DNA from 2 places in the Mycobacterium shinjukuense genome. Region 2 is predicted to be linked to the other one. Evidence: riboswitches for the same ligand, from Rfam matches in the RefSeq annotation. Region 2 holds a riboswitch; the other holds the start of a gene.
The links. Region 2 has a riboswitch for thiamine pyrophosphate ahead of thiO (glycine oxidase ThiO). Riboswitches for the same ligand answer to the same signal wherever they lie in the genome.
Positions count from the first base shown of each region.

Region 1 (15,613 bases), 520 kb from region 2:
GCCGGCAGCAGCGCATCTCCGTGCATGGATGCGCACACCGGGTCGACGACCAGCGGCACGCTCAGGTCGAGTCGGCGCCAGGTGGCGGCCACGGTGGCGACGATGCTGGCCGAGGCGAGCATCCCGGTCTTGGCGGCCTGGATGCCGATGTCGGTGACCACCGCCTCGATCTGGCCGGCCACCACATCGTCGGGCATCGCCTGAATACCCTTGACGCCCACCGTGTTCTGCACGGTCACCGCGGTGACCGCCACGCAGGCATGCACCCCCAGCAGCGCCATGGTGCGCAGGTCGGCCTGGATGCCGGCGCCACCCCCGGAGTCCGATCCGGCGATGGTCAGCACCCGCAACGGGGTGGTACCCGGCGGCGGTAGCGGCAGCAACGTCACGGGGTGATCGGCAGATACACCCGGCTGCCGTGCTCGGCGAACTCGCGGGACTTTTCGGCCATGGCCGCTTCGATCGCTTCCTGGCTGTCGAGTCCATGCGCGGCGGCGTAGTCGCGGACATCCTGGGTGATGCGCATGGAGCAGAACTTGGGCCCGCACATCGAGCAGAAGTGCGCGGTCTTGGCCGGCTCGGCGGGCAGGGTTTCGTCGTGGAATTCCCGCGCGGTGTCGGGGTCCAACGCCAGCGCGAACTGGTCGTTCCAGCGGAACTCGAACCGCGCCGTGGACAGCGCGTCGTCGCGCTGCTGCGCGCGGGGATGACCCTTGGCCAAATCCGCGGAGTGCGCGGCGATCTTGTAGGCGATCACCCCGTCCTTGACGTCCTTGCGGTCGGGCAGCCCGAGGTGCTCCTTGGGGGTGACATAGCACAGCATCGCGGTGCCGGCCGCGGCGATGATGGCCGCCCCGATCGCCGAGGTGATGTGGTCATAGGCCGGGGCGATGTCGGTGGCCAGCGGGCCCAGCGTGTAAAACGGGGCCTCTTGGCACAGCTGCTCTTCCAGGCGCACGTTTTCGACGATCTTGTGCATCGGGATGTGCCCGGGGCCCTCGATCATCACCTGGGCGCCGCGGGCTTTGGCGATCCTGGTCAGCTCGCCCAGGGTGCGCAGCTCGGCGAACTGCGCGGCGTCGTTGGCATCGGCGATCGACCCCGGCCGCAGCCCATCACCGAGGGAGAAGGTGACGTCGTAGCGGGCGAAGATGTCGGCCAGCTCCTCAAAGTGGGTGTACAGAAACGACTCCCGATGATGGGCCAAACACCACGCGGCCATGATCGACCCCCCGCGGGACACGATGCCGGTGACCCGTTTGGCGGTCAGCGGCACATACCGCAGCAGCACCCCGGCGTGCACCGTCATGTAGTCCACGCCCTGCTCGCACTGCTCGATCACGGTGTCGCGGTAAATCTCCCAGGACAGCTTGGCCGGATCCCCCTTGACCTTCTCCAGCGCCTGATAGATCGGCACCGTGCCCACCGGCACCGGCGAGTTGCGCAGGATCCATTCCCGGGTCTGGTGGATGTCGCGGCCGGTGGACAGGTCCATCACGGTGTCGGCCCCCCAGCGGGTGGCCCACACCATCTTGTCGACCTCCTCGGCGATCGAGGACGTCACCGCCGAGTTGCCGATGTTGGCGTTGACCTTGACCGCAAACGCCTTGCCGATGATCATCGGCTCGCTCTCGGGATGGTGGTGGTTGGCCGGGATCACCGCGCGCCCGCGGGCCACCTCGTCGCGCACCAGCTCGGCGGGCAGGCCCTCGCGGGCGGCGATGAACGCCATCTCGGCGGTGATCTCCCCGGCGCGGGCCCGCTGCAGCTGGGTGCCCCGATCGCGGACCACCCCGGGCCGGGGTGGCAGCCCGGCGGTCAGGTCGATCACCGCGCCCGCCTCGGTGTAGGGCCCGGAGGTGTCATACAGGTCGAAGTGATCCCCGGTGGACAGCCGCACCCGCCGAAACGGCACCCGCAGGCCGGGGAATCCGTCGAGCTCGCGGTAGATCTTGGCGCTGCCGGCGATCGGGCCGGTGGTCACCGACGGTTGAACGGTCACGGTCATGGTCATCTCCCTACGCCGGCATTACCCGGTCAGGTTCAGACGGTCGACGGCCCCAGCCGTCCTCTCAGCACGCTCGGCGCGCGCTCCCGCGTGAATTGGTTGGACGGTATTCGATTGCCCGGCTCCTGCTCGAATCGCGCCGCGATTCGCATCGTCGCCGGGCACCACCCACGCTAGCGCAGCGCGGGCGCGGCGCGCACGGCCGGGCAAGCGGTGTCAGCCCGGCGTTCCGGGCGCGCCGGGGGCACCGGACAGCAGCCCGCGGCCGCCGCCGCTGCCGCCGCCCCCACCGGTGCCCACGGGGGTGCCGGCCCCGCCCTTGCCGCCGTCGCCGCCGTTGCCCCCGTTGCCGATCAACCCGACGGCGTTGCCGCCATGACCGCCGGCACCGCCCTTACCGCCGCCGGCGGTTCCGGTGCCGGGTCCGCCGGCGTTGGCGGCGCCGCCGGCTCCACCGTTTCCGAACAGCGCCCCACCCTGACCGCCGTTGCCGCCGTTGCCGCCGTTGCCACCGGCTCCGCCGGACCCGCCCTTGGCACCGGTCCCGCCAGCCCCGCCAGCCCCGCCGCTGCCGATCAGCCTGGCGGCGCCGCCGTCACCGCCGGCGCCACCGGATCCACCAGACCCAGCCGGAGCGACGGGGGTTCCGCCGTTTCCGCCGTTTCCGCCGGCCCCGCCGTTGCCGATGAGCCCACCAATGCCGCCGCGTCCGCCGCCGCCGCCGTTCCCACCGGGCCCACCAAGAGCAAGACCGCCAATACCACCGGCGCCGCCAGCGCCGCCGTCGCCGTACAACAGCCCGGCGTCACCGCCGGCACCACCGATCCCGCCCAGTCCGCCTTTGAAACCGACTGCAGCCGCGCCGCCGGCCCCGCCGGCCCCACCGGTGCCGAACAGCCAGGCTTTGCCACCGCCACCGCCGGCCCCGCCATCCCCACCGGGGAAGGCGCCGGCGTTGCCGCCGGCCCCGCCGTGCCCGCCGGCTCCGCCGTTGCCGTACAGCAGCCCACCGGTCGCACCGGTCCCGCCGGTCCCGCCGGCCCCACCGGAATCCCCGGGCACACCCGTTCCGCCGGCCCCGCCGGCTCCGCCGGCCCCGATCAGTCTGGCCTCACCTCCGGCCCCACCGGCGCCACCGGCACCACCAGCCACGCCGGTCCCGCCGCCGCTGTCCCCGCCGGTCCCGCCGGCCCCGCCGTCCCCGCCGTTGCCGAACAACCAACCGCCGGCCCCGCCGGCCCCACCGTGACCGCCGGCCCCGCCGGACTGGCCGAGCGCGCCGGTGCCGCCTTTCCGCCGGCCGCCGGCGCCGCCGGTGCCCCAGAGCCCCGCGCCGCCGCCGGCCCCGCCCAGCCCGCCGACCCCACCCGCGCCAGCAGGACCGCCGAAGGCGACGCCGGCCCCGCCGGTCCCGCCGGGCCCGCCGTTGCCAAACAGCCACCCCCCGGCCCCGCCAGCACCCCCGGGCGCCCCCGCCCCGCCGGCCCCGCCGGCCCCGCCATGGCCGATCAGCCCGGCCGCACCCCCGTTACCACCGGCCTGCCCGGCCGCACCGGCCGCGCCGTTGCCGCCGTTGCCGTACAAGAGGCCGCCCGCCCCACCGTTGCCGCCGGGGGTGGTCGCATCGGCGCCGTCACCGATCAGCGGACGCCCCAACAGCGCCAGGGTGGGCGCGTTGATCAGCGCCAGCAGGTCCTGCTCCAGGCTTTGGGCCGCCGAGGCGTTGACCGCCTCGGCGGCCGAATACGAGTCCGCCGCCGCGGTCAACGCTCGTCCGAACTGCGCATGAAAAGCCGACATCTGGGCGCTGAGCGCCTGATAGGCCTGTCCGTGCGCGCCGAACAGCGCCGCGATCGCCGCCGACACCTCATCGGCGCCCGCGGCCAGCACCCCGGTGGTCTCGGCCGCCGCGGCCGCGTTGGCCGCACTGAGCGCCGACCCGATCCGCGCCACATCCGAGGCCGTCGCCGCCACCCACTGCGGCGCGACAGTCACAAATGACATCACACACCTCCGACCAACCAACCCGGCGGTGGACTCCGGCGATCGCCGGCCTGCACGCTCAACGACGACGCACGCCAACCCATACCCGAAACCCGCTGTACCAGTGACATTTTGGTGATATCGCGACCGCGTCGACGACACAATCGCCAAACCGGCAGCAAAATCATGCAAAGTGCACCTATATCCCCCGACGAAACGTGCTATCTGCCCACGTCGGGGGTGCGGCCAGACCGCCCTACCCCCACCTGCCCCACCACCGGCAGGTTCACGGCGAAGGTTTCGCTGCGGTCCGAGCGGGGTGCAGCCGAGCAGTTGGCTGACCACCGGGGCGCTGATCAAGACCCCCACCAGACCAAGGGAATCCAGCGCAGCCGTGCCTGCGGTTGCCCCTACATGCTGACCTCGCCGAGCACGCCGCGCAGGATGGACTCGATGGTGTCGAACTCGTCTTGACCGCTGATCAGCGGTGGAGCCAGCTGGATGACGGAATCGCCGCGGTCGTCGGTGCGGCAGTACAGCCCGGCGTCCAACAGCGCCGCGGACAGCCGGCCCAGCCGTGCCTGGCGCTCGGAGCCGGTGAAGCTGTGCGTAGTCGCCCGGTCCTTGACCGGCTCGATGCCGAAGGAGTGGCCCTCGCCGCGGACATCGCCGACGATGGGCAGGTCGTGCAACTTCTCCAGGTGGCCAGCAGCGCGGCGGAGTTGCACTGGACGCTAGCGCAGGACGTGGGTGGTGTGCACGGCGCGGGCTGTTATCAGCCGGGCGTTCCGGGCGTGCCCGGGATGCCGAACAGCTGCCCCCCGCTGCCGCCGCTGCCGCCTGGCCCGCCGGCACCAGTGGGGGTCCCAGACGCGCCGGCGCCGCCATCCCCGCCATCTCCGCCGTCGCCGACCAGCCCAATGGCGTTACCGCCATGACCGCCGGCACCGCCCTTGCCGCCGGCTCCTAGTGTGCCTACTCCGCCGCCGCCGCCCTTGCCGCCGGTCCCGCCATGACCGAACAGCACCCCGCCGTGACCGCCATTGCCGCCGTCCCCGCCGTCGCCGCCGACGCCACTGTCCTCGCCCTTGCCGCCGACCCCGCCGGGCCCGCCGGCCCCGCCGCTGCCAATCAGCCCGATGGCATTGCCGCCACGGCCGCCGGCCCCGCCGTCGCCGCTAGCGGCGCCCAAAATGACAGATAAACCACCATTGCCGCCGGCGCCGCCAGCGCCGCCGTCACCGTACACCAGCCCGGCCTCACCGCCGTCCCCGCCGATTCCGCCGTTTCCGCCAACACCACCGTCCCCACCTACGCCGCCGGCGCCGCCGGCGCCGCCGTGGCCGATCAGCCAGGCTTTGCCGCCGCGACCGCCGGCGCCACCGTCCCCAGCGGACGCGGCGGGCCCGCCCGTTCCGCCGGTTCCGCCGTCCCCGCCGTTGCCATACAGCAGCCCGCCGCTGCCACCATGACCGCCGGCCCCGGCGTCTCCGCCGGCACCTCCTCCGGCCCCGCCGGCCCCGCCGGCCCCGCCGGTCCCGATCAGCCTGGCGTCACCCCCGGCCCCGCCGGACCCGCCGGCCCCGCCGGCCCCGCCGCCCCCGCCGATCCCGCCGCCGGCGCCGGCCCCGCCAGGCCCGCCGTTGCCGAACAACCAGCCGCCTGCCCCGCCGGCCCCGCCATGGCCGCCGAGACCACCCGTACCGCCGATACCGCCCTCCCCGCCGACACCGCCGGCACCGCCGGCGCCGCCGGTGCCCCACAGCCCGGCGCCGCCGCCGGCCCCGCCCAACCCACCGGGACCACCCGCGACACCAATGCCGCCGCTGGCCACGCCAGCGCCGCCGGGCCCGCCGGGTCCGCCGTTGCCGAACAACCAGCCCCCGGCCCCGCCGGCGCCACCGGGCGCCCCCGCCCCGCCGGCCCCGCCGGCCCCGCCATGGCCGATCAGCCCGGCCGCACCCCCGTTACCACCGGCCTGCCCCGGGTCACCGAGTGCGCCGTTGCCGCCGTTGCCGTACAAGAGGCCGCCCTCCCCACCGTTGCCGCCGGGGGTGGTCGCATCGGCGCCATCACCGATCAGCGGACGCCCCAACAGCGTCTGGGTGGGCGCATTGATCAGCGCCAGCAGGTCCTGCTCCAGGCTTTGGGCCGCCGAGGCGTTGACCGCCTCGGCGGCGGCATACGAGTCCGCCGCCGCGGTCAACGCAGACACAAACTGCGCATGAAAAGCCGACACCTGGCCGCTCACCGCCTGATAGGCCCGCCCGTGCGCGCCGAACAGCGCCGCGATCGCCGCCGACACCTCATCGGCGCCGGCGGCCAGCAGCCCGGTGGTCGGAGCCGCCGCGGCCGCATTGGCCGCGCTGACCGCCGACCCGATCCGGGTCACATCCGAGGCCGTCGCCGCCACCCACTGCGGTGCCACCATCACAAACGACATCGCACACCTCCGACCAACTCAACCCGGCGTTGGACTCGGCGATCGCGGCCTGCACACCCGACGGCGACGCACGCCGACGCATACCCGGAACCCGTTGTGCCAGTCACATTATGGTGACAGCGCGACCGGGGCAAGGCCTACGTGGTGGTGTAAGACCCTTCCGTGGCAGTTAACCGGTTGGGGTCGGCGTGGTGACGGTCTGCCGGTTGTGGGGGCTGGGTCTGTGCTGGTCAGCGTCGCGGTGTGGTGTTCGGCGGGTTAGGGATGCCTGCGGTTGCCCCTACATGCTGACCTCGCCGAGCACGCCGCGCAGGATGGACTCGATGGTGTCGAACTCGTCTTGACCGCTGATCAGCGGCGGAGCCAGCTGGATGACGGAATCGCCGCGGTCGTCGGTGCGGCAGTACAGCCCGGCGTCCAACAGCGCCGCGGACAGCCGGCCCAGCAGCGCCGCGCGTTCCGCGTCGGTGAAGGTTTGCTTGGTCGCCCGGTCCTTGACCAGTTCGATGCCGAAGAAGTAACCCTCGCCGCGGACATCGCCGACGATGGGCAGGTCGTACAACTTCTCCAGGGTGGCCCGCAGCGCGGGGGAATTCCGCTTGACGTGGTCGTTGAGGCCCTCGCGCTCGAAGATGTCGAGGTTGGCCAGTGCCACGGCCGCCGACACCGGATGACCGCCGAAGGTGTAGCCGTGCGGGAACATGGTTTTGCCGTCGTTGAACGGCTCGAACAACCGGTCGCTGGCGATCATCGCGCCCAGCGGACAGTAGCCCGACGTCAGGCCCTTGGCGCAGGTGATCATGTCGGGCAGGTAGCCGACGTCCCCGATGTCATTGCAGGCGAACATCGACCCGATCCGGCCGAACGCGCAGATCACCTCGTCGGACACCAGCAGCACGTCGTAGAAGTCGCAGATCTCGCGCACCCGCGCGAAATAGCCCGGCGGCGGCGGGATGGGACCGCCCGCGTTCTGCACCGGCTCCACAAACACCGCGGCGACGGTGTCGGGCCCCTCGAACTCGATCGCCTCGGCGATCCGGTCGGCGGCCCACCGCCCAAATTCGGTGACGTCGGTGTGAAACGGGGCGCGATAGAAGTTCGTGTTGGGCACCCGGAAGCCGCCCGGCGCCACCGGCTCAAACGGGGCCTTATACCCCGGCAGACCGGTGATCGCCAACGCGCCCAGGGTGGTGCCGTGGTAGGCGATCGAGCGCGAAATGACCTTGTGTTTACCGGGTTTGCCGGTGAGCTTGAAGTACTGCTTGGCCACCTTCCAGGCGGTTTCGACGGCCTCGGTGCCGCCGCTGGTGAAAAACACCCGGTTCAGGTCCCCGGGCGCGTAGCTGGCCAGGCGCTCGGCGAGCTCGATCGCCGGCGGGGTGGCATACCCCCATAGCGGGAAGTACGCCAGCGTGCCAGCCTGCCGAGCGGCGGCCTCGGCGAGCTCGGCACGGCCGTGACCGACCTGCACCACGAACAGCCCCGACAAGGCGTCCAGGTAGCTCTTGCCGCGGTCGTCGAAAATGGTGACGCCCTGGCCGCGGGTGATGATCGGCGGTGTGATGCCCCCGCCGTGCCGAGCGAAATGCAGCCACAAGTTTCTTGTCATCCTGCCCGCCCAGCGTAGCGCTACCCTCGGGTAATGACCTCGATGCGGGTTTCCGAATTCGAGGAGCTGCGACCGCATCTCATGTCGGTCGCCTACCGGCTGACCGGGACCGTGGCCGACGCCGAGGACATCGTGCAAGAGGCCTGGCTGCGCTGGGACTCACAGGGCACCGTGATCGACGACCCGCGGGCCTGGCTGACCACCGTGGTGAGCCGGATCGGTCTGGACCGGTTGCGGTCGGCGGCCCACCGCCGGGAGACCTACACCGGCAACTGGCTTCCCGAACCGGTGGTCACCGGCTTCGACGATGGCGATCCATTGTCCGCGGTGGTCGCCGCCGAGGACGCCCGGTTCGCGGCGATGGTGGTGCTGGAGCGGCTGCGCCCCGATCAGCGGGTCGCGTTCGTGCTGCACGACGGGTTCGGTGTGCCATTCGCCGAGGTGGCCGAGGTGCTGGGGACCAGCCGGCCCGCGGCGCGGCAGCTGGCCTCGCGGGCCCGCAGGGCCGTGGCCGGGACGGCCGCCGCGCCGCCCCTTGTTTTGAAGCGGCCCGATCCCAGCCACAACGAGGTGGTCGGGCGGCTGATGGCCGCCATGGCCACCGGCGACCTGGACACCGTGGTGTCGCTGTTGCATCCCGACGTGACCTTCACCGGCGATTCGGACGGCAAGGCCGCCACCGCGGCCCGCGTCATCCGCGGCGCCGACAAGGTGGTCCGGTTCATGCTCGGGCTGGCCCGCCGCTACGGCCCGTCGTTCTACACGGCGAATCGGTTGGCGCTGGTCAATGGGGAACTGGGCGCCTACACGCCCGGCTTCCCCGCGGTAGACGGGCATCGGGCGATGGCGCCGCGGATCACCGCCATCACCGTGCGCGACGGAAGGGTCTGCGCGCTCTGGGATATCGCCAACCCCGACAAGTTCACCGGTTCTCCGCTGCGTCGGCGTCAGGGGTAGCCCACGGGATACGGCAGGCGTCCCCGGAATTGAAGCCCTGCTCGGTGATGCCCAGCGCGGAATACATCCGGGCGCGCATGTTCTCCACGCCGATCTGATAGGTCAGCTCGATCACCCCGGCATCCCCGAAGCGGGCCAGCAGATCGGCGACCTGCTCGTCGGTGACCGAATGCGGGTCGGTGGTCATTGCGTGGGCATAGGCGATGGCGGCGCGCTCGTCGTCGCTGAAGCGGGGCGACGTCGCGTAGTCGTCGATCTCAGTGAGCCGTTCGACGTCGAGGCCGTCCAGGCGCTGCAGCATGGAGCCGAAGTCCACGCACCACGAGCAGCCGATGGTGCGCGCGGTCCACAACACCGCCAGCTCGCGTGCGCTGACCGGCAGTGTGCGCGACGCGCGTTGCAGCAGGGTCTCGTGCACCGCGTTGGCGAGCAGCAGACGGGGGTGATGAGCGGCCACGGTGAACGGCTCGGGGACCTCCCCGAAGCGCCGCCTGGCGACTCGGTACATGGCGCGCACCAGCAGGCCGGCGCGCTGGGGGGGCAGGGGTTGGATGCGGGTTTTGGATGTCATACCCGTGAGACGAGACGGGCCGCCGTGATGTGACGCGCACCGGCTCTGCGCGAGCAGACGCAAAATCGCCTCAAAACCACTGGTTTTGGGTGATTTTGCGTCTGCTCGCCCGCTCAGCGGGAGAACATGATCGCGCGCTTGACCTCTTGGATCGCCTTGGTCACCTCGATGCCCCGCGGGCAGGATTCGGTGCAGTTGAACGTGGTGCGGCAGCGCCACACGCCGTCGACCTCGTTGAGGATGTCCAGGCGCTCGCCGGCGGCCTCGTCGCGGCTGTCGAAGATGAAGCGGTGCGCGTTGACGATCGCCGCCGGGCCGAAGTAGCTGCCCTCGTTCCAGAACACCGGACAGCTGGTGGTGCAGCACGCGCACAGGATGCACTTGGTGGTGTCGTCGTAGCGCGCGCGGTCGGTCGGGCTCTGGATCCGCTCCCGGGTGGGCGGGTTGCCGCTGGTGATCAGGTACGGCTTGATCGCCCGGTAGGCGTCGAAGAACGGCTCCATGTCGACCACCAGGTCCTTGAGCACCGGTAGCCCGCGGATCGGCTCGACGGTGACGGTCGGGAATTTGCCCGGCTTGTTCGGCCGCTTGGGCAGCAGGTCACGCATCAGCACCTTGCAGGCCAGCCGGTTGACACCGTTGATCCGCATGGCGTCCGACCCGCACACCCCGTGGGCGCAGGAGCGCCGGAAGGTCAGCGTCCCGTCCAGGTAGCCCTTGATGTAGATGAGCAGGTTGAGCAACCGGTCGGTGGGCAGGCACGGCACCCGGAAGCTCTGCCAGCCGCCGGTGGCCGCGAACGCCTCGGGGTCGTCGGGGTTGTACCGGGCGATCTTCACGGTCACCATCACCGCACCGTCGGGAACCGGCGGCAGGGGTGGCTCCAGCGTCTCAACCTCGGCAGTCATCAGTACTTCCGTTCCTTGGGTTCGTAACGGGTCTGCACGACGGGTTTGAAGTCCAGCCTGATGTCGCTGAGCAGCTCGGTGCCCTCCTTGTAGGCCCCAATTTCCTTGTAGGCCATGGTGTGGCGCATGTAGTTGACGTCGTCCCGGTTGGGGTAGTCCTGCCGGGCGTGCCCGCCGCGGGACTCCTTGCGGTTGAGCGCGCCCGCCACGGTAACCTCGGCCAGCTCCAGCAAAAAGCCCAGCTCGATGGCTTCCAGCAGGTCGCTGTTGAAGCGTTTCCCCTTGTCGTGCACCGTGATTCGGGAGTACCGCTCCTTGAGTGCGTGAATGTCCTTCAGCGCCTGCTTCAGCGTCTCCTCGGTGCGGAACACCGCGGCGTTGTTGTCCATCGACTGCTGCAAAGCCCCACGGATGTCGGCGACGCGCTCGTTGCCGTGCTCGGACAGGATGTCGCGCACCCAACCCACCACCATCGCCGCCGGATCCGGCGGCATGTCGGTGAAGTCGTGGGTGCGCGCGTAATTGGCCGCGGCGATGCCGGCCCGGCGGCCGAAGACGTTGATGTCCAACAGCGAGTTGGTGCCCAGCCGATTGGCGCCGTGCACCGACACGCAGGCGCATTCCCCGGCCGCGTACAGGCCGGGGACGGTGTGGGTGTTGTCCCGCAGCACCTGTCCGGTCACCGTGGTCGGGATGCCGCCCATCACGTAGTGACACGTCGGGTAGACCGGGACCAGCTCGTGCACCGGGTCCACGCCCAGGTAGGTGCGGGCGAACTCGGTGATGTCGGGCAGCTTGGCCTCCAGCACCTGCTCACCGAGGTGGCGGACATCGATGTAAACGTAATCCTTGTTGGGGCCGGCGCCGCGGCCCTCCAGCACTTCCAGCACCATCGAGCGGGCGACGATGTCGCGGGGCGCCAGGTCGACGATCGTCGGGGCATAGCGTTCCATGAAGCGTTCGCCGTCGGCGTTGAGCAGCCGCCCGCCCTCGCCGCGCACCGCCTCGGAGATCAAGATGCCCAGGCCCGCCAGGCCGGTCGGGTGGAACTGGTGAAACTCCATGTCCTCCAACGGAAGTCCCTTACGGAAGACGATGCCGATGCCGTCGCCGGTCAGCGTGTGGGCGTTGGAGGTGGTCTTGTACATGCGGCCGGAGCCGCCGGTGGCGATCACGATGGCCTTGGCGTGGAAGACGTGAATTTCGCCCGTCGCGAACTCGTAGGCGATGACTCCGGTGGCCACCGGGCCGGTGGGGGTCTGGGTCAGCGCCAGGTCGAGCGCGTAGAACTCGTTGAAGAACTCGACGTCGTGCTTGACGCAGTTCTGGTACAGCGTTTGCAGGATCATGTGGCCGGTGCGGTCGGCGGCGTAGCAGGCCCGGCGCACCGGGGCCTTGCCGTGGTCGCGGGTGTGCCCGCCGAAGCGGCGCTGGTCGATGCGGCCCTCGGGGGTGCGGTTGAACGGCATCCCCATCTTCTCCAGGTCGAGCACCGCGTCGATGGCTTCCTTGCACATGATCTCCACGGCGTCCTGGTCGGCGAGGTAGTCGCCGCCCTTGACGGTGTCGAACGTGTGCCATTCCCAGTTGTCTTCTTCGACGTTGGCCAGCGCGGCGCACATGCCGCCCTGGGCGGCGCCGGTGTGGCTGCGGGTGGGGTACAGCTTGGTCAGCACCGCGGTGCGCACCCGCGGACCCGCCTCCACCGCGGCCCGCATCCCGGCACCGCCCGCGCCGACGATCACCACGTCGTATCGGTGCTGCTGGATCACCGGTCAGCCTCCGATGTTCGGGTCGAACGTGACCAGGATGTAGGTGCCCAGCATCAGCGTGAACGTCATCGACACCGCCAGCAGCGCGTTCAGCCAGAACCGGGTGCTGTTCTTGCGGCTGTAGTCGTCGATGATGGTGCGGATGCCGTTGCCGCCGTGCAGCTGCGCCAGCCACAACAACAGCAGGTCCCAGGTCTGCCAGAATGGGGACGCCCAGCGCTGCGCCACGAAGTTGAAGTCGAGGCGGTACACGCCGTCGTCCCACATCAGCATGATGAAGATGTGCCCGACCGCCAGGAACACCAGCACGATCCCGGAGAACCGCATGAACAGCCACGCGAATTTCTCGAAGTTGGGGATGCCGGCGCGCCGCCGGGGCGACCGCGGATTGTCCAGGCTGGCCGGCCGATCGTAGCTGCGCTGCCGCACCGGTGCCAGCTGGCCGGGGCCGAGCTGCAGATCGGGCGCGCTCATCGCAGGTGCTCCCAGATGTGCACGCCCACCACCACCCCGGCGGGAACCATCAGCAGCAGGAAGACGCTGCCCACGATCCACAACATCAGCCGCTGGTGGCGGGGGCCGTCGGCCCAGAAGTCGATCAGGATCACCCGGACCCCGTTCAGCGCGTGGAACAGCACCGCGGCCACCAGGCCGTATTCCATCAGGCCGACAACGGGGGTCTTGTAGGTCGCCAGCACCGCGTTGTAGGTCTGCGGACTCACCCGCAGCACCGCGGCGTCGAGCACATGGACGAACAAGAAGAAGAAAATGGTCGCGCCGCTGATGCGATGGCAAACCCAAGACCACATGCCGGGATCTCCCCGATACAGCGTCCGAGGTGGTCGCCGCTTGCGCGATGGTGCCGGGTCCGCGGTCGTCGCCTGCGTACTCACCCCAGTCCTCACCGCCTTCAAAAACCGTCGTCACACAGCTCTAGCCGGGCAATCGAGCTTAACGTGACCGGGTTGCCGACGGTACCGATCGGTCCGATCCGCAGCTCGTGTCGCTGGGGAGTTAGGGTGGGCCTGCTGAGGTGGGCCCATCGGCGAGCGGGGTTGCGTAATGCCAGACGTTGATTGGAATATGCTGCGGCACAAGGCAATCCAGGCATCGGCCGCAGCGTACGCGCCCTACTCGCGGTTGGCAGTGGGGGCGGCCGCACTGGTCGACGACGGCCGTGTGGTCACCGGATGCAACGTGGAGAATGTCAGCTACGGCCTTGGGTTGTGCGCCGAATGCGGCGTGGTGTGCGCGCTGTATGCGACCGGCGGCGGCCGACTGCTCGCGTTGGCGTGTGTCGACGGGGCCGGGTCCCCGCTGATGCCGTGCGGGCGCTGTCGCCAAGTGCTGCTCGAGCACGGCGGCGCCGAGCTGCTGATCGACCATCCGAACGGGCCCCGTCGCCTCGGCGAGCTGCTGCCCGACGCCTTCGGTGCCGACGACCTGACCCGGGAACGTCGGTGACCGACGTCGGATTCGACGCCCCGACGGTCATCCGGACCAAGCGCGACGGGGGCCGGCTGTCCGATGCCGCGATCGACTGGGTGATCGAGGCCTACACCGACGGCCGGGTCGCCGCCGAACAGATGTCGGCGCTGCTGATGGCGATCGTCTGGCGCGGCATGGACCGCGGCGAGATCGCCAGGTGGACCGCGGCCATGGTGGCCTCCGGCGCGCGGCTGGATTTCACCGATCTGCGCGCGGCCGGCAGGCCACTCGCGACCGTGGATAAGCACTCCACCGGCGGCGTCGGGGACAAGATCACGCTGCCGTTGGTGCCGGTGGTGGTCGCCTGTGGCGGCGCGGTGCCGCAAGCGTCCGGGCGTGGGCTGGGGCACACCGGCGGCACCCTGGACAAGCTGGAATCCATCGCCGGGTTCACCGCGAACCTGTCCAACCGCCGAGTGCGGGAACAGCTGCGCGACGTGGGCGCCGCCATCTTCGCCGCCGGCGAGCTGGCACCCGCCGATGCCAAGCTCTACGCGCTGCGCGACGTCACCGGCACCGTCGAATCCGTGCCGTTGATCGCGAGCTCGGTGATGAGCAAGAAGCTGGCCGAGGGGGCGGGCGCGCTGGTGCTCGACGTCAAGGTCGGCTCCGGGGCCTTCATGACATCGGAAGCGCAGGCGCGCGAACTGGCGCACACCATGGTCGAGCTGGGCACCGCACACGGGGTGCCCACCCACGCGCTGCTGACGGACATGAACCGCCCGTTGGGCTCGACCGTCGGCAACGCGCTCGAGGTTGCCGAGGCCCTCGAGGTGTTGGCCGGCGGCGGGCCGCCCGATGTGGTGGCGCTGACGTTGCGGTTGGCGGCCGAGATGCTCGCGCTGGCCGGGATCGACGGCCGCGACCCCGCGCACACGCTGCAGGACGGCACCGCGATGGACCGGTTCCGCCGGTTGATAGCCGCCCAGGGCGGGGATCTGTCGGCGCCATTGCCGATCGGCGCACATTCGGAGATCGTGCGCGCACACCGAGGCGGCACAATGGGCGACATCGACGCGATGGCAGTGGGGTTGGCGGCATGGCGGCTCGGTGCGGGCAGATCCCGCCCGGGTGAGCGGGTGCAGCACGGCGCCGGGGTGAGAATCCACCGCCGCCCCGGGCAGCCGGTGGCCGTCGGGGACCCGGTGTTCACCCTCTACACGGACGCCCCGGACCGGCTCGGCGCGGCGCTGGCCGAGCTGGACGGCGGTTGGAGCGTCGGCGACACGCCACCGGAGCCGAGGCCCCTCATCCTCGATCGGATCACCGGATGACCACCCCGTTGAACCTGCACACGATCAGGCAGGCGCCCAAGGCCCTGCTGCACGACCACCTGGACGGCGGACTGCGCCCGGCCAGCGTGCTGGACATCGCCGGCCAGATCGGCTACGACGGGTTGCCGGCCACCGACGTCGACGCGCTGGCGACGTGGTTTCACACCCGGTCGCACAGCCGCTCGCTGGAACGCTACCTGGAACCGTTCTCGCACACCGTCGCGGTGATGCAGACGCCGGAGGCGCTGTACCGGGTCGCCTACGAGTGCGTGGAAGATCTGGCCGCCGATTCGGTGGTGTATGCCGAGGTGCGGTTCGCGCCGGAGTTGCACATCAATCGGGGGTTGTCGTTCGACGGTGTGGTCGATGCCGTGCTGGCGGGTTTCGCGGCCGGCGAGAAGGCCTGTGCCGCCGAGGGCCGCCCCATCACGGTGCGCTGTCTGGTCACCGCGATGCGGCACGCCGCGATGTCGCGCGAGATCGCCGAGCTGGCGATCCGGTTCCGCGACAAGGGGGTGGTCGGCTTCGACATCGCCGGCGCGGAAGCCGGCCACCCACCGACTAGGCACCTGGACGCCTTCGAGTACATGCGGGACAACA
Region 1 covers NZ_AP022575.1:2,789,310-2,804,922, reverse strand. The annotation lists gene thiD (bifunctional hydroxymethylpyrimidine kinase/phosphomethylpyrimidine kinase) at 1-389, opposite strand, end outside; gene thiC (phosphomethylpyrimidine synthase ThiC) at 386-2,008, opposite strand; TPP riboswitch at 1,999-2,108, opposite strand; gene G6N20_RS12720 (PE family protein) at 2,225-4,012, opposite strand; partial or broken gene G6N20_RS12715 (aspartate aminotransferase family protein) at 4,402-4,692, opposite strand; gene G6N20_RS12710 (PE family protein) at 4,767-6,434, opposite strand; gene G6N20_RS12705 (aspartate aminotransferase family protein) at 6,715-8,043, opposite strand; gene G6N20_RS12700 (sigma-70 family RNA polymerase sigma factor) at 8,086-9,000, shown strand; partial or broken gene G6N20_RS12695 (carboxymuconolactone decarboxylase family protein) at 8,966-9,619, opposite strand; gene G6N20_RS12690 (succinate dehydrogenase iron-sulfur subunit) at 9,685-10,479, opposite strand; gene sdhA (succinate dehydrogenase flavoprotein subunit) at 10,479-12,251, opposite strand; gene G6N20_RS12680 (succinate dehydrogenase hydrophobic membrane anchor subunit) at 12,255-12,725, opposite strand; gene sdhC (succinate dehydrogenase, cytochrome b556 subunit) at 12,722-13,060, opposite strand; gene G6N20_RS12670 (cytidine deaminase) at 13,314-13,715, shown strand; gene G6N20_RS12665 (thymidine phosphorylase) at 13,712-15,013, shown strand; gene G6N20_RS12660 (adenosine deaminase) at 15,010-15,613, shown strand, end outside.
Region 1: linked by a shared signal. The riboswitch ahead of thiC (phosphomethylpyrimidine synthase ThiC) and the one ahead of thiO (glycine oxidase ThiO) in region 2 are both predicted to bind thiamine pyrophosphate.

Region 2 (15,613 bases):
CCGGCCCGCATCGTCGCCGGGCTGGGGCTCAATTGCCCAGCTCCTCAGCGGGCCGCTTCCCGGCCCGCATCGTCGCCGGGCTGGGGCTCAATTGCCCAGCTCCTCAGCGGGCCGCTTCCCGGCCCGCATCGTCGCCGGGCTGGAGGCTTGCGCCCAAAAGCGTTTGGGGATACGCCCGGCCCGGCGCGCCAGATACCCCGCGGTGACGGCGGCGGCCATCGCAGCCGCCATCACCGGCGGGTCGGCGGCCCTCGTCACCGCGCTGGCCAACAGCACGGCATCACAGCCCAACTCCATCGCCAGCGCAGCGTCGCTGGCGGTGCCGATGCCCGCGTCCAACACCACCGGCACGCCGGCACGAGCGACGATCATCTCGATGTTGTGCGGGTTGCTGATCCCCAGGCCCGTGCCGATCGGTGAGCCCAGCGGCATCACCGCGGCGCACCCGGCGTCCTCCAGCCGGCGGGCCAGCGCCGGGTCGTCGTTGGTGTACGGCAGCACGACGAACCCATCGTCCACCAATTGCTCTGCCGCCCTGACCAATTCGACCGCATCGGGTAGCAGCGTGCGTTCGTCGGCGATCACCTCCAGCTTGACCCAGTCGGTGTTCAGCGCCTCCCGAGCCAGTTGCGCGGTCAGCACTGCCTCGGCCGCGCTGCGGCAACCGGCGGTATTGGGCAGCGGTGTGATGCCCAGCCGGTTGAGCAGATCCAGTAGTCCGGTTCCGCCGTCGGCGTCGACCCGGCGAATCGCCACCGTGGTCAGCTCGGTACCCGAAGCGATCAACGCCTCCTCCAGCACCCTCAGGTTGCTCGCTCCGCCGGTGCCCATGATCAGCCGCGAGCTGAAGCTGCGGTCGGCGATGGTCAGCTTCGACTCAACCACCCTGCACCGCCGTCACCACCTCGAGTCGGGCACCTTCGGAAAGCCTTGTCGCCCAGCCAGATCGTGGCAGCACCGAGTCGTCCAGTGCCACCGCAATGCCCCGGTCCGGGAAACCCAGCGACGCCAGCAGCCCGGCCACGGTGGTCTGTTCGTCGACCTGGACCCGTTGCTCGTTGACCACCACGATCATCGGTGCGCTCCGACCGGAACAAGTTCGGACACAATCTGTTCGGCGGTCCACGGCGCCAACAGGAAACCCGATCGGCCGTGCCCGGCGGCCACCAGGGTCCGAGCGTCCAGACGCCGCACGATGGGCAGGTTGTCGGGCGTCATCGGGCGCAGCCCGGCGGCGCACTCAGCCAGCTCGTACTCGCCCAACGCAGGCAGCACCGCGCACGCGTCGTCGAGCAGGTCGCGCACCCCGGAGACGACCGGGGCGATGTCGCGGCCGTGTTCGTACTGGGTGGCACCCACTACCACACCGTCGGGTCGGGGCACCAGATAAACCTGTCGCCCGTGCACCCGGGCACGAATTACCCGCTGCGGCAACGGCAGACACCCTTTGCGCCAGCGCAGCCGCAGCACCTCGCCCTTCACCGGGCGCACCGGCAGGCCGGGCCACAGGGCGGGGGCGTCAACGCCGTTGGCGATCACCACCGCGTCGCCGTGCGCGTCGGACAGGTCGGTCACCGGCGCCGCCCATCGGACCCCAAGCCGTTCGCACTCCCGGCTGAGCGCGTCCAACACGGCGCGGTTGTCCACCGCCAGTTCGGTCGGCGCCCGGAAGCCGTGCCGGATACCTTGTGCCAGCAGGGGTTCGACGTCTCGAGCGGCCGACTCCCAGATCACCGGGTGGCCCTGCGCGGACAACCAGTCCGCGACGGTACGCAGGTCCGCGACATCGGCCCGGTCGACGGCCACCACCAGCGACTCGCGCGCGGTGATCACCCGCGGACCCAGCCCGTCGGTAAAGCCGCCCTCGCGCCACAGCCGCAGGGATTCCACGCCCAGCCGCAACAGCCGTTCCTCACCGGGCCAGCCCTCGCTGTGCGGGGTCAGCATGCCGGCGGCAACCCAGGACGCGCCCCGCTCGCCGCTGCGGTGCACCCGCACCGACCAGCCGGCTTGCGCCGCCCGGCGGGCCACCGACAACCCGATGACGCCGCCGCCGATGACGGCCAGCGTGTTGGGCATCCCTTGCTCCCTTCGCCGGCATGATCCGGATCAGGTTCAACGGTAAGGGCAGGCGCGCCCACTCTCAGCCCCCGTTCCCGGGACTCCCGTGTGTCTTCAGCGTCCACGCTAGCGCGCTAACGTCGCGGTGTGCACGGTTCTGTTTCCCGGCTGGCAGCGGCCAGGCTGTATCTGTGCACCGACGCCCGCCGGGAACGCGGTGATCTGGCCGAGTTCGCCGACGCCGCCCTGGCCGGCGGGGTCGACATCATCCAACTGCGGGACAAGGGCTCGCCCGGTGAGCAGCGCTTCGGCCCGCTGGAGGCCCGCGACGAGCTGGCCGCCTGCGAGATCCTCGCCGACGCGACGCGCCGGCACGGCGCGCTGTTCGCGGTCAACGACCGCGCCGACATCGCCCGCGCGGCCGGCGCCGACGTGCTGCACCTGGGTCAGCGTGACCTGCCGTGGCGGGTGGCACGCGAGATCGTCGGGCCGGGCGTGCTGATCGGCCAGTCCACCCACGACCGCGCCCAGGTGGCGGCGGCCGTGACGGGTGACTGCGACTACTTCTGCGTCGGACCCTGTTGGCCCACCCCGACCAAGCCGGGCCGCCCGGCGCCGGGGCTGGACTTGGTCGCCACGGCCGCCGGCCTCGCCGGCGACAAACCGTGGTTTGCCATCGGCGGTATCGACGCGCAGCGGCTGCCGCAGGTGCTGCAGGCCGGCGCCCGCCGAATCGTGGTGGTGCGCGCGATCACGGCGGCCGGCGACCCGCGGGCGGCCGCCCAGCGGCTCAGGACGGCGCTTGCAGCAGCGTGCTGATCCGGTGGCTCAACCGCGACGGCCGCTGATCCGCGTCGCCCGGCATGCACCAGACGAACACTCCCGCCTCGATCTCCACGGTCCGCGGCAGGCCCCGACGCCGTTCGTCGGCGTGGCTCAGCGGCACCGTCGCCGGCGCCGTGCGCAGCCGTCGCCAGCTGGCGGCGAACCCCGGATGCAGCGGCAACTCGGCGACCTCGACCTCGGCGACCCAGCGCAGCTCGGTGCTTTCCCGGTTGGGCACGGTGTCCAGCAACTCACCGGCGTCGGCGACCACCGTGGTATAGGTCCACTGCCGACCGCCGCGCCCGGAAACCTCGGCGGTGACCACCGAGGCGCGCACCGTAAAACGCTCGGCGGCCAGACCGGCCTCCTCGCACGCTTCGCGCACCGCCGTCTGCTCTGGGGTCTCGTGGCTGTCGCGGGCGCCCCCGGGCAAACCCCAGGTGCCGCCCTGATGGCTCCAGGCCGCCCGGTGCTGCAGTAACACCGCGGGCGTGCCGTCCTGCCGCGGGGCCCGAAGCAGCAGTCCGGCGGCACCGTATTTGCCCCAATAGTGCACGCCGCCCTCGGAGACCACCCATCCGTCGCCGTCGCCCCGCACGAATTCAGGATATGCAGGCCCAGCCCAAGGTTATCTGCCAAGCCTCCCCCCATCGATCGGGACATGCTCTTAGAATTCGCTTATAGAGGTTGGCAAGTTGGCCGAAAGATGAGGACGGCGCAAACGTGACGGTTGAGCTGGCGCATCCGTCGACCGAGCCGCTGGGATCGGGTTTACCCGGCGAACCGGCCCATCCCCGCTGGTGGTTCATCTCGACGACGCCCGGCCGCATCCTGACCATCGGCATCGTGCTGGCCTCCCTGGGCGTTGCCAGCGCGTTCGCCACCTCGACCACCATCACCCACCGTCAACAGGTGTTGACCACCGTGCTCAGGGACACCGAGCCGCTGTCGTTCGCGGCCGGACAGCTCTACACCGCGCTGTCGGTGGCCGACGCCGCGGCGGCTACCGCATTCATCGCCCCGACCGAACCGAGCGCCGTGCGGCTGCGCTACGAGCAGGCCATCACCGCTGCCGCGGTGGCCGTCACCCGGGCGTCCAGCGGGCTGACCGACGAATCGTTGGTGCCGTTGCTGGGCCGGATCAACGCCGAATTGGCGGTCTACACCGGGTTGGTGGAGATCGCGCGGACCAACAACCGGGCGGGTAACCCGGTGGGGTCGTCATACCTGTCGGAGGCCTCCGGGCTGATGCAGTCGACGATCCTGCCCGACGCGCAGCGGCTCTACCAGGCCACCTCCGCCCGGGTGGACACCGAGACCACGGCCTCCACCCAGATCCCGGCTCCGGTGATCCTCGTCGTCGCCACCACCGTCGTCTTCGGCGCGTTCGCGCACCGCTGGCTCGCCCAACGGACCCGACGACGCATCAACCCCGGTCTGGTCGTGGGCGCGCTGGCCATCACCGTGATGGTGGTGTGGGTCGGGATCGCGTTGACCATTTCGACGACCGCAAGTCGCAGCGCCAAAGACACCGCGGCCGAGTCGCTCAAGACCATCACCAACCTGGCGATCACCGCTCAGCAGGCACGGGCCGACGAGACGCTGTCGCTGATCCGCCGCGGCGACGAGGAGGTCCGCAAGCAGTCCTTCCATCAACGCATCGCAACCATGCACCAACAACTCGACGCGTACATGTCCCGCCACGACGCCGTTGACAAACCCGACCTGCAGGGCGCCGGCCAGCTGCTGGTCCGCTGGCAGCACGCCAACGACCGGATCAACTCGTACATGTCGGTGGGCAACTATCGCGCCGCCACCCAGGTTGCGCTGGGTAAGGGCGCCGACGACGCCACCCCAGCGTTCGACCAGCTCGACGCGGCGCTGACCAAGGTGATGGAGCAGAGCCGTAACCGGCTGCGCAACGACATCCTCAACGCGCACCGCGGACTGGCCGGCGCCCAGGTGGGCGGCGTGGTGCTCAGCCTGGGTGCGGCCATCGCGGTCGCCCTCGGCCTGTGGCCGCGGCTGAAAGAGTATCGATGATGCGGCGCCGAGTGCGACGCTGGTCCGCCGTCCTGGTGACGGCGATCGCGCTCGCCGGGTGCGGGCACCCCGAGCCGCTGAAAACGGAAGTGACGCCGACGCTGCCGAGGCCCACCCCGGTCGGTATGGAGGAAATGCCGGTGCAGCCCCCGCTGCCGCCGGACCCGACCAGCCAGGACTGCAACCCGACGGCCAGCCTGCGCCCGTTCGCCGACAGGGCCGAAGCCGATGCCGCGGTGGCATACATCCGCGACCGCGGCCGGCTCATCGTCGGGCTCGACATCGGCAGCAACCTGTTCAGCTTCCGCGACCCGATCACTGGGGAGATCACCGGCTTCGACGTCGACATCGCCGGCGAGGTGGCGCGCGACATCTTCGGCGACCCGTCGCACGTCGAGTACCGGATCTTGTCGGCCGCCGAACGCATCACCGCGCTGCAGCTGTCACAGGTTGACATCGTGGTCAAGACCATGACCATCACCTGCGAGCGCCGCAAGCTGGTGAACTTCTCCACCGTGTATCTGGACGCCAACCAGCGCATCCTCGCTCCGCGTGACTCGGCGATCGCCAACGTGTCCGACCTGTCCGGCAAGCGAGTCTGCGTGGCGCGGGGCACCACGTCGCTGCGTCGGGTCCGCGAGATCGCGCCGCCGCCGATAGTCGTGTCGGTGGTGAACTGGGCCGACTGCCTGGTCGCGCTGCAGCAGCGTCAGATCGACGCCATCAGCACCGACGACTCCATCCTGGCCGGGCTGGTGGAGGAGGACCCCTACGTACACATCGTGGGGCCGAACATGGCCACCCAGCCGTACGGCATCGGGATCAACCTGGACAACACCGGGCTGGTGAGGTTCGTCAACGGCACACTGGAACGCATCCGCGGCGACGGCACCTGGAACGCGTTGTACCGCAAGTGGTTGACGGTTCTGGGCCCGGCGCCCCTCCCGCCCCAGCCGAGGTACGTGGACTGATGGGCAAGCCCACGCCGAAAGCGTCGCAGGCCGAATGCTCGGGCCCCGAGGACGGCCCCGGCACCCAGCCGGCGGAGGCGCAGACGACGACGGCGGCGACCAACCGGGCCGAGGCCACCCAGGCGGTCTTCCGCCCCGATTTCGAGGACGACGAGTTCCCGTTTGTCTCCATAGGCACCAAGGGTGGCGAGCCGCCAGAGGCGCTGACGACCGCTACCCGAGTGCTGCAGCCGGTCCGACGGCTGGCTGGCGGTTTGGTGGAGATCCCGCGGGTGCCGGACATCGATCCGCTGCAAGCCCTGATGACCGACCCGGTGGTTCCGGAGTCCAAGCGGTTCTGCTGGAACTGTGGACGACCGGTCGGCCGGTCCGGGTCGGAAGCGGCGGCGACCTCGGAGGGCTGGTGCCCCTACTGCGGCAGTCCCTACTCGTTCCTGCCGCAGCTGAGTCCCGGTGACGTCATCGCCGGCCAGTACGAGGTCAAGGGCTGCATCGCGCACGGCGGGCTGGGCTGGGTCTACCTCGCCCTGGACCACAACGTCAACGACCGCCCGGTGGTGCTCAAGGGCCTGGTGCACTCCGGTGACGCCGAGGCGCAGGCGATCGCGATGGCCGAACGGCAATTTCTGGCCGAGGTGGTGCACCCGGCGATCGTGCAGATCTTCAACTTTGTCGAGCACACCGACCGGCACGGGGATCCGGTCGGCTACATCGTGATGGAGTACGTCGGCGGGAAATCGCTCAAACGGGGCCGCAAAAACGGGAAAGCCGAAAAACTGCCGGTCGCGGAGGCGATCGCCTACCTGCTGGAAATCCTGCCCGCGCTGGGCTACCTGCACTCGATGGGCCTGGTCTACAACGACCTGAAGCCGGAGAACATCATGCTCACCGAGGAGCAGCTCAAGCTGATCGACCTGGGTGCGGTGTCGCGGATCAACTCGTTCGGCTACCTCTACGGCACCCCCGGCTTCCAGGCGCCGGAGATCGTGCGAACCGGCCCGACGGTGGCCACCGACATCTACACCGTGGGCCGCACGCTGGCGGCCCTCACCCTGAACCTGCCTACCCGCGACGGTCGCTACGTGGACGGGCTGCCCGACGACGACCCGGTGCTGACCACCTACGACTCCTACGGCCGGTTGCTACGCCGGGCGACCGACCCCGATCCCCGTCGACGGTTCACCAGCGCCGAAGAGATGTCCGGACAGCTGCTGGGGGTGTTGCGGGAAGTGGTCGCCCAGGATACCGGGGTGCCGCGGCCCGGGCTGTCCACGATTTTCAGCCCCAGCCGCTCGACGTTCGGGGTGGATCTGCTGGTGGCACACACCGACGTGTACTTGGACGGCAAGGTGCACTCGGAGAAGCTGACCGCCAAGGAGATCGTGACCGCGTTGTCGGTGCCGCTGGTCGATCCGACCGACGTGGCCGCCCCGGTGCTGCAGGCCACCGTGCTCTCGCAGCCGGTGCAGACGCTGGACTCGCTGCGCGCGGCCCGCCACGGCGCGCTCGACGCCGACGGTGTCGACCTGTCGGAGTCCATCGAGCTGCCGCTGATGGAGGTGCGCGCGCTGCTGGATCTGGGTGATGTCGCCAAGGCCACCCGCAAGCTCGACGATCTCGCCGAGCGGGTGGGATGGCGCTGGCGTTTGGTCTGGTACCGCGCCGTGGCCGAGCTGCTGACCGGTGACTTCGACTCGGCCACCAAGGATTTCACCGAGGTGTTGGACACCTTCCCCGGCGAGCTGGCGCCCAAGCTGGCGCTGGCCGCCACCGCCGAGCTGGCCGGCGCCACCGACGAGCACAAGTTCTACCAGACGGTGTGGCGCACCAACGATGGCGTGATCTCGGCGGCCTTCGGGCTGGCCAGAAGCCAGTCCGCCCAAGGCGATCGGGTCGGGGCGGTGCGGACGCTCGACGAAGTGCCGCCGACCTCCAGGCATTTCACCACCGCACGACTGACCAGTGCGGTGACCTTGCTGTCCGGCCGGTCGACCAGCGAAATCACCGAGGAGCAGATCCGTGACGCCGCCCGCCGAGTGGAGGCGCTGCCGCCCACCGAACCGCGTGTGCTACAGATCCGCGCGCTGGTGCTCGGCGGCGCGATGGACTGGCTGAAAGATAACAAGGCCAGCACCAACCACATCCTCGGTTTCCCGTTCACCGATCACGGGCTGCGGCTCGGTGTGGAGGCGTCGCTGCGTAGTTTGGCCCGGGTGGCGCCCACCCAGCGGCACCGCTACACGTTGGTGGACATGGCCAACAAGGTGCGGCCCACCAGCACGTTCTAGCTGGCGCCGGGTGTGAATCGCACGACGCGACACGCCGGCGGGCCGTCGTGTGGTTCACGCTCGACGATACCCACCCAGCACACTCACGCAGTCGCGGGCGATGACCAGTTCCTCGTTGGTCGGCACCACCAGCACGGTGATCGGTGAGTCGTCCGTGGAAATCCGGCGCACGCCGTCGGACTCGCCGTCGGACGCGGCGAGGTTCCGGTCCTCGTCGAACCGGATTCCCAGTTCGGCCATCCCGGTCAACGCGTCCCGGCGCACCGCCGGGTCGTGTTCGCCGATCCCCGCGGTGAAGCTCACCACGTCGGTGTGGCCCAACACGGCCAGGTAGCCGCCGAGGTACCTGCGCAACCGGTGAATGAACACGTCGTAGGCCAATTGCGCTGCTGGGTCGCCTGATTCGATCATCGCGCGAAGCCGCCGGAAGTCACGCTCGCCGGCCAGGCCCAACACCCCGGACCGTTGATTGAGCATCGCCTCGATATCGTCCACGCCCATCTTGGCGGTGCGCCACAGGTAGCCGATGACGCCCGGGTCCAGGTCGCCGCTGCGGGTCCCCATCACCAAACCCTCCAGCGGGGTCAGGCCCATCGACGTGTCGACCGGCCGGCCGGCGGCGATCGCCGACGCCGACGCGCCGTTACCCAGATGCAGCACAATCTGATTCAGGCCATCGCGCGGCCGGCCCAGGAACGCGGCGGCCCGCTCGCTGACGTAGCGGTGCGAGCAGCCGTGAAAGCCGTACCGGCGGATCCGCCAGGTCTGGGCCAGCTCCCGGTCGATGGCGTAGGTGGCCGCCGCCGGCGGCAGGTCGTGGAAGAAGGCGGTGTCGAACACCGCGATGTGCGCGACGTCGGGTAGCAGTCTGCGCGCCACCCTGATGCCCAGCACCGCGGGCGGATTGTGCAGCGGGGCCAGCGCGGACAGCCGCTCGAGCTTGCCGATCACCGTGTCGTCCAGCGGTGTCGGCTGATGAAATTCCATGCCGCCGTGGACCACCCGATGCCCGACCGCGACCAGCCCGCAGGCCTGCAGGTCGATCCCGTCGGTGGCCAGCATGTCGAAGGCGCGCCGCAGCGCCTGCTCGTGGTCGGCCACCGCCGACCACGGCTCCCCGATCCGCTCGACATTTCCGGCGGCCCGCGCGACGCCGGAGTCGGCGTCGACGAGCTGGAACTTCAGCGACGACGAGCCGGAGTTGATCACCAGCACGGCGTTATTCATGGCTGCCCTGCGCCTGAATGGCGGTGATGGCAACGGTGTTGACGATGTCTTCCACCAGCGCACCCCGGGACAGGTCATTCACCGGCTTGCGCAAGCCTTGTAACACCGGGCCGATCGCAATCGCCCCGGCGGAGCGTTGCACCGCCTTGTAGGTGTTGTTGCCGGTGTTGAGGTCGGGGAAGATCAGCACCGTGGCCCGGCCGGCTACCGGCGAATCACCCAGCTTGGCGACCGCCACCGAGGGCTCGACCGCGGCGTCGTATTGGATGGGGCCCTCCACCGGCAGCTGCGGATCCCGCGAACGCACCAATTCGGTTGCCGCCCTGACCTTGTCCACGTCGGCTCCGGTCCCGGAAACGCCGGTGGAGTAGGACAGCATGGCCACTCGGGGTTCGATGCCGAACTGTGCGGCGGTGCGCGCCGAACAGATGGCGATATCGGCGAGCTGTTCCGGTTTCGGGTTGGGGATGATCGCGCAGTCGCCGTATACCAGCACCCGATCCGGCAGGCACATCAGGAAAACGCTGGACACCGTGGAAACGCCCGCAACGGTCCTGATGATCTCCAGCGCCGGACGCACCGTGTGTGCCGTGCTGTGAGCAGCACCGGACACCATGCCGTCGACATGGGAATTGTAGACCAGCATGGTGCCGAAATACGTGGCGTCGTGCATGATTTCGCGGGCCTGTTCGACGGTGACGCCCCTTGCCTTGCGTAACTGGGCATACTGGTCCGCGAAGCGGTTCAGCAGTTCGCTGGTGCGTGGGTCGGTGACCGTGGCGCCGTCCAGGTCGACACCGAGTTCGGCCGCGCGCGAACGGACTTGGCCTTCGTCGCCCAGGATCGTCAGGTCCGCGATGCCGCGCTGCAGCAGGCGCCCGGCGGATGCCAGGATGCGGTCATCATCGCCTTCGGGTAAGACGATGTGTTGGCGATCCGAGCGCGCCCGCTGCTGCAGCCGATGGGTGAACATCTGCGGGGTGGTGACGGTGGGGATCGGGATCGCCAGCTGCGCCAACAGGTCGGCGATGTCGACGTGGCGCTCCATCAGGTCCAGCGCGGTGTCGATCTTGCGATGCGAGGCGGCCGTCACCCGGCCGCGGGCCGCGGCGGCCGCGCTGGCGGTGTCGAAGGTCCCCAACGCGGTGGTGATGATGGGCAGCCGCAACCGCAGACCCGACACCAGGGCGGCGATCGACGGATGCAGCTCGAACCCGCCATTGAGGACCAGGCATGACAGCGACGGAAACCCTTGCGCCGCATGGGCGCTGGTGACGGCGAGCACCACGTCGGAACGGTCGCCCGGGGCGATCACCGCCATGCCGTCGCGCAGCCGCTCCAGCACGTGGTCGGCGGTCATCCCGGCGACCAGCACGTCCATCACCTCGCGCCCCGCCAGCGCGACGTCCCCGCTGACCACGGTGCCGTGCACGGCCGCGGTGAGCTCGGCCACCGTCGGCGCGCACAGCAGCGGTTCCTCGGGCAGCACGTAGCCGCGAGGGGTGAATGTCCGCAGCGCCTCGGTCGTGGCGGCCATCTGCGCGGGCGCGCAGCGATTGGCTACTACTGCCGCGACGTGCGCCCGCTGGGCGGACAGCTCCGCCAAACAAATCGCAACGACGCTGGCGACCTGATCGGGGGTGCGGTCCTTGGCACGCACCGTCAGCAGCACCGGCGCGCCGAGGTTGACCGCGATCCGGGCGTTGACCGAAAGCTCCGCTGGGCTGGTTACGTCGGTGTAGTCGCTGCCGACGATCACCACGGCGTCACACCCCTGCGCCATCGCGTGATAGGCCTCGACGATGCTGGCGATCGCGGCGTCGCCGTCGTCGTGCAGCTGCTGATAGGTCACCCCAACGCAGCGCCGGTAGGGCAGCCCCGCGGTGGCGTGCTCCAGCAGCAGCTCCAGGATGTAGTCCCGGTCGTTGCCACCAGATGTCCGCGTGATCGGCCGGAACACACCGACTTTGGCCACCGTCGCGGTCAACCGGTGCAGGATCCCCAGCGCGATCGTCGACTTGCCGGTCTCCGCCTCCGGCGCGGTGATGTAGATGCTGGACGGGGGCACGTCAGCCCAGCCGCCGCAGCCGCGGCGCGAGATCCTTTTCGAAGAGCTCCAGGAAGCGGCGCTGGTCATGTCCGGGTGCGTGGAACACCAGGTGGTTGAGGCCCCACGTCACATACTGGCCCACCGCTTCCACGGCTTCGTCGGGGTCGCAGGCCACAATCCAGCGCTTGGCGATCTGCTCGATCGGCAGCGCGTCGGCGGCCCGCTCCATTTCGATCGGATCGTCGATACTGTGCTTCTGCTCAGCGGTCAGCGACAGCGGCGCCCAGAACCGGGTGTTGTTCAGGGCCAGCTCGGGGTCGGGGTCGTAGGAGATCTTGATCTCGATCATCTTGTCGATGTCGTTGACGGATCGGCCGGCGGCCGCGGCGCCGTCGCGGACCGCGGGCAGCAACTTCTCGGTGTACAGCTCCGCGCCCTTGCCGGACGTGCAGATGAAGCCGTCGCCGGCGCGTCCGGCGTATTTGGCCACCGCCGGCCCGCCCGCGGCGATGTAGACCGGCACGCCGCCCTCGGGCACGTCGTAGATCGAGGCACCCTTGAGCCGGTAGTACTCTCCGTCGAAGTCCACCCGATCGCCGCGCCACAGCTCCCGCATCAGCCGCACCGATTCGCGCAGCCGGGCGAACCGTTCCTTGAACTCCGGCCAGGCACCCTGGTAGCCGGTGGCGATCTCGTTGAGCGCCTCTCCGGTGCCCACTCCGAGGAAGACGCGGTTGGGATATAGGCAACCCATGGTGGCGAAGGCCTGGGCAATCACGGCAGGGTTGTACCGGAAAGTCGGGGTCAGCACCGAGGTGCCCAGCAGCAGCCGCTTGGTCCGTTCGCCGACGGCGGTCATCCAGGACAGCGAAAACGGGGCATGCCCGCCCCGGTGCCGCCACGGCTGGAAATGGTCACTGACGGTGGCGCTGTCCATGCCGTGGGCTTCGGCGGCGACGGCCAGTTCGACGAGCTCGCGCGGTGCGAATTGTTCTGCAGATGCCTTGTAACCCAGCTTCAGTTCAGCCACCCGTCTTTTCTACTCCTATCCGAGGGTCACGGACCCGCGCGCCCGGCTTCGCCGCGCTCGCGATCGCTCCGGCGCTCACGGTCGCGACCCGCCGCGCCCGGCTTCGCCGCGCTCGCGATCGCTCCTACACTCGCGGGCATGGCTGAGCTGGTTCGGGTCACCGACAGGGTGCATCTGGCCCGCGGGCACGCGGTCAACTGGGTGCTGGTCACCGACCACACCGGCGTCATGCTGATCGACGCCGGCTACCCCGGCGACCGCCAGGAGGTGCTGGCCTCGCTGCGCGCGCTGGGCCATGAACCCGGCGACGTGCGGGCCATCCTGCTGACCCACGCGCACATCGACCACCTGGGCTCGGCGATCTGGTTCGCCCGCGAGCACGGCACGCCGGTGTATTGCCATGCGGACGAGGTGGGCCACGCCAAACGCGAATACCTGGAGCAGGCGTCGATCCTCGATGTGGCGCTGCGCAGTTGGCGGCCCCGCACGGCGGCGTGGGGCATTCAGCTGCTTCGCCGCGGCGGCCTGACCCGCAGCGGCATCCCCACCGCCCAGCCGCTGACCACCGAGGTAGCCGCTGGGCTACCCGGTCGCCCGCTGGCCATTTTCACCCCGGGACACACTAGTGGGCATAGCTCGTATCTGGTCGATGGTGTGCTGGCCAGCGGCGACGCGCTGATCACCGGCCATCCGATGTTGCGGAACCGAGGGCCGCAACTGCTGCCGAGGGTGTTCAACCACCACCAACAACAGTGCATCCGCAGTCTTGGTGCGCTATCCCTGCTGGAAACCGAGGTCCTGGCCCCTGGCCACGGCGACCTGTGGTGTGGACCAATTCGCCAGGCCACCGAAGAAGCAATCGCACGAACCGAGCGCTGAATCATTGAGCCGGATCGCCCGCAGCGGCTCCAGTTTGACGAACACGCCTGTTTAAGCCGGAAATCCAACCGCGAATTACCGCAGCCGTCGACTCTCTCGACGTGGTGATCATTTCGAAATGATCTCCCGCAACCTCAACAAGAGTATGTGAGACCGTGTCGGCAACCGTTGGCCATGAATTGACCCGTTCCGCGCCAACGCTTTGGAAATCACCTATTCCGTCTTTCGCCACGATGTTAAGAACCGGAACCGCTGCTGCACTTGGTTTCCATGCGCGAAAGATGGAGGCATAAGCGGCCGCGGCGGTGAGTCGGGTTGTATTTACCTGGTTTAATGTCCTGGCGACTTGGATCACCTTCCGGGAAAGGTAGCGTCCAGTTTCGTTGATGCCGAACCCGCGATCCACGGTCGTGCCTGCGAGCTGACTTGGCAGATAGGTGTCGATCAGTGCAACGCCAAGAGGCCTCCTCTGGTATTTTTCAGCAAGGTGGCAGCTCAGGGCGTAGGCCAACACTCCACCCGAAGAATAACCAGCGAGCACAAGGTGTTCGCTGTTGCCTAGCCCATCAAGGATTGACCGAGACAGGCTTTCAAGAACAACATCGGCATCGCGCGGCAGCGCGTCGTCCGGATCGAACCCGGGAAGCGGAAGTGAATAGATCGAATGCGAACCCGCCAACGCATTCGCCAGGTCTCTATATTCATGTATATCGGATAGAACGGTCAGAGTGGGGATGCAAACCACAATCACGTTCGATGAACCATCCGCCAGGCAACTGACGTCTTTCAGGTCGTTGTTCCGAACTGGTATTGTCATGCGCTCTCGCATTTTCGACGCTAGCGCAACAATCCTCCAGCCGTCCTCGTCGAACCCCGAGTCGCAAGTCTGGAGAAATAGGTCCGCGAGCGCATCGATCCCGCCCTCCGGTTGCTCCGCTACCGCGGGGGCGGGGCGGGCGGTGCCGTCTAGGTGTGAAAGGAGGTGCCGGGCCAGCTCGGTGGGGGTGGGGTGGTCGAACACGGCCGTGGTCGGTAGCGTGGCACCGGTGACGGCTTTGAGCCGGTTGCGTAATTCGACTGCGCTTAGTGAATTTAGTCCCGCATCGGTAAACGCCTCAACGGAATCCACATCAGCGGCATCACCTCGACCCAGCACCGCCGCGGTGTGCTCACATACCATTTGGATCGTTACGGCAAGCCGCTGGTCGGCGGACAAGCCGGCTAGCCGGTCGGCAAATGCGGAATGGACCAAGGCGGCGGTACCGGTGCGCATGTGGGTGGTTGAGCCGGGATCTTCTACCGCCAAGGGTGATTCATTCTCGGCAGGGGTCTGCTCGGCGGCGAGGTCGCTAACCGGTCGAGCGGGCGCTAGCCAGAACTTTTGATGCTGAAAGGCATAGGTCGGCAATTCCACCCGCTTGGCGTTGAGTCCGGCAAATACCGCAACCCAATCCAGGCCCGCACCCCAGACGAAGGCATGGGCCGCCGCTGCGGTGACGCTGGCCGGTTCGGGACGGTCTTTGCGCAGCGTTGGCACCAATGCGATCTGGGCGTCGGCCAGTGTCTCCTCGATCAACGACGTCAGGCCACCACTGGGTCCGACTTCGATGAAACGATTGGCGCCGGCGCAGTTGGCATAACGAACACTGTCGGCGAACCGCACCGCCGCCCGGATATGCCCAGCCCAGTAATCGGTTGAGGCGAAGTCATCGGCCACCAACTGCCCGGTGACGTTGGAAATGACCCCGATGCTGGGTCGGCCGGCGGTCACTTCGGCTGCAACAGCGCGGAATTCGGCGATCATCGGCTCCATCAGCGGCGAGTGGAAGGCATGAGAGACCGCAAGCGCGTGGATTCGGCGGCCCCGCTCACGCAGTCGACCCGCGATCCCGTTTACCGTGTCCCGGGCACCAGAAATCACCACCGAAGCCGGACCGTTGACCGCCGCGATGCTGACATCGTGGCCCAGCATCGGCCGTACCTCGTCTTCGCTGGCCTGCACCGCAACCATGGCGCCGCCGGCCGGCAACGCCTGCATCAAACGTCCCCGCGCGGCCACCAGCATCGCCGCGTCCTGCAAACAAAGCGATCCAGCGACGTGCGCAGCGGTCAACTCGCCCACCGAATGGCCCATCACGAAATCGGGTCGCACACCCCAGAATTCCAGCAACCGAAACAACGCAACCTCCACCGCAAACAGCGATGGCTGAGCGAATTCAGTTGTGTTCAAAAGATGTTC
Region 2 covers NZ_AP022575.1:3,306,893-3,322,505, forward strand. The annotation lists gene thiG (thiazole synthase) at 88-885, opposite strand; gene thiS (sulfur carrier protein ThiS) at 878-1,075, opposite strand; gene thiO (glycine oxidase ThiO) at 1,072-2,079, opposite strand; TPP riboswitch at 2,070-2,179, opposite strand; gene thiE (thiamine phosphate synthase) at 2,209-2,880, shown strand; gene G6N20_RS15045 (NUDIX hydrolase) at 2,852-3,484, opposite strand; gene glnX (protein kinase G-activating protein GlnX) at 3,610-4,929, shown strand; gene G6N20_RS15055 (glutamate ABC transporter substrate-binding protein) at 4,926-5,900, shown strand; gene G6N20_RS15060 (serine/threonine-protein kinase PknG) at 5,900-8,188, shown strand; gene G6N20_RS15065 (acetate kinase) at 8,243-9,415, opposite strand; gene pta (phosphate acetyltransferase) at 9,408-11,483, opposite strand; gene fgd (glucose-6-phosphate dehydrogenase (coenzyme-F420)) at 11,485-12,495, opposite strand; gene G6N20_RS15080 (MBL fold metallo-hydrolase) at 12,634-13,374, shown strand; partial or broken gene G6N20_RS22280 (type I polyketide synthase) at 13,376-15,613, opposite strand, start outside.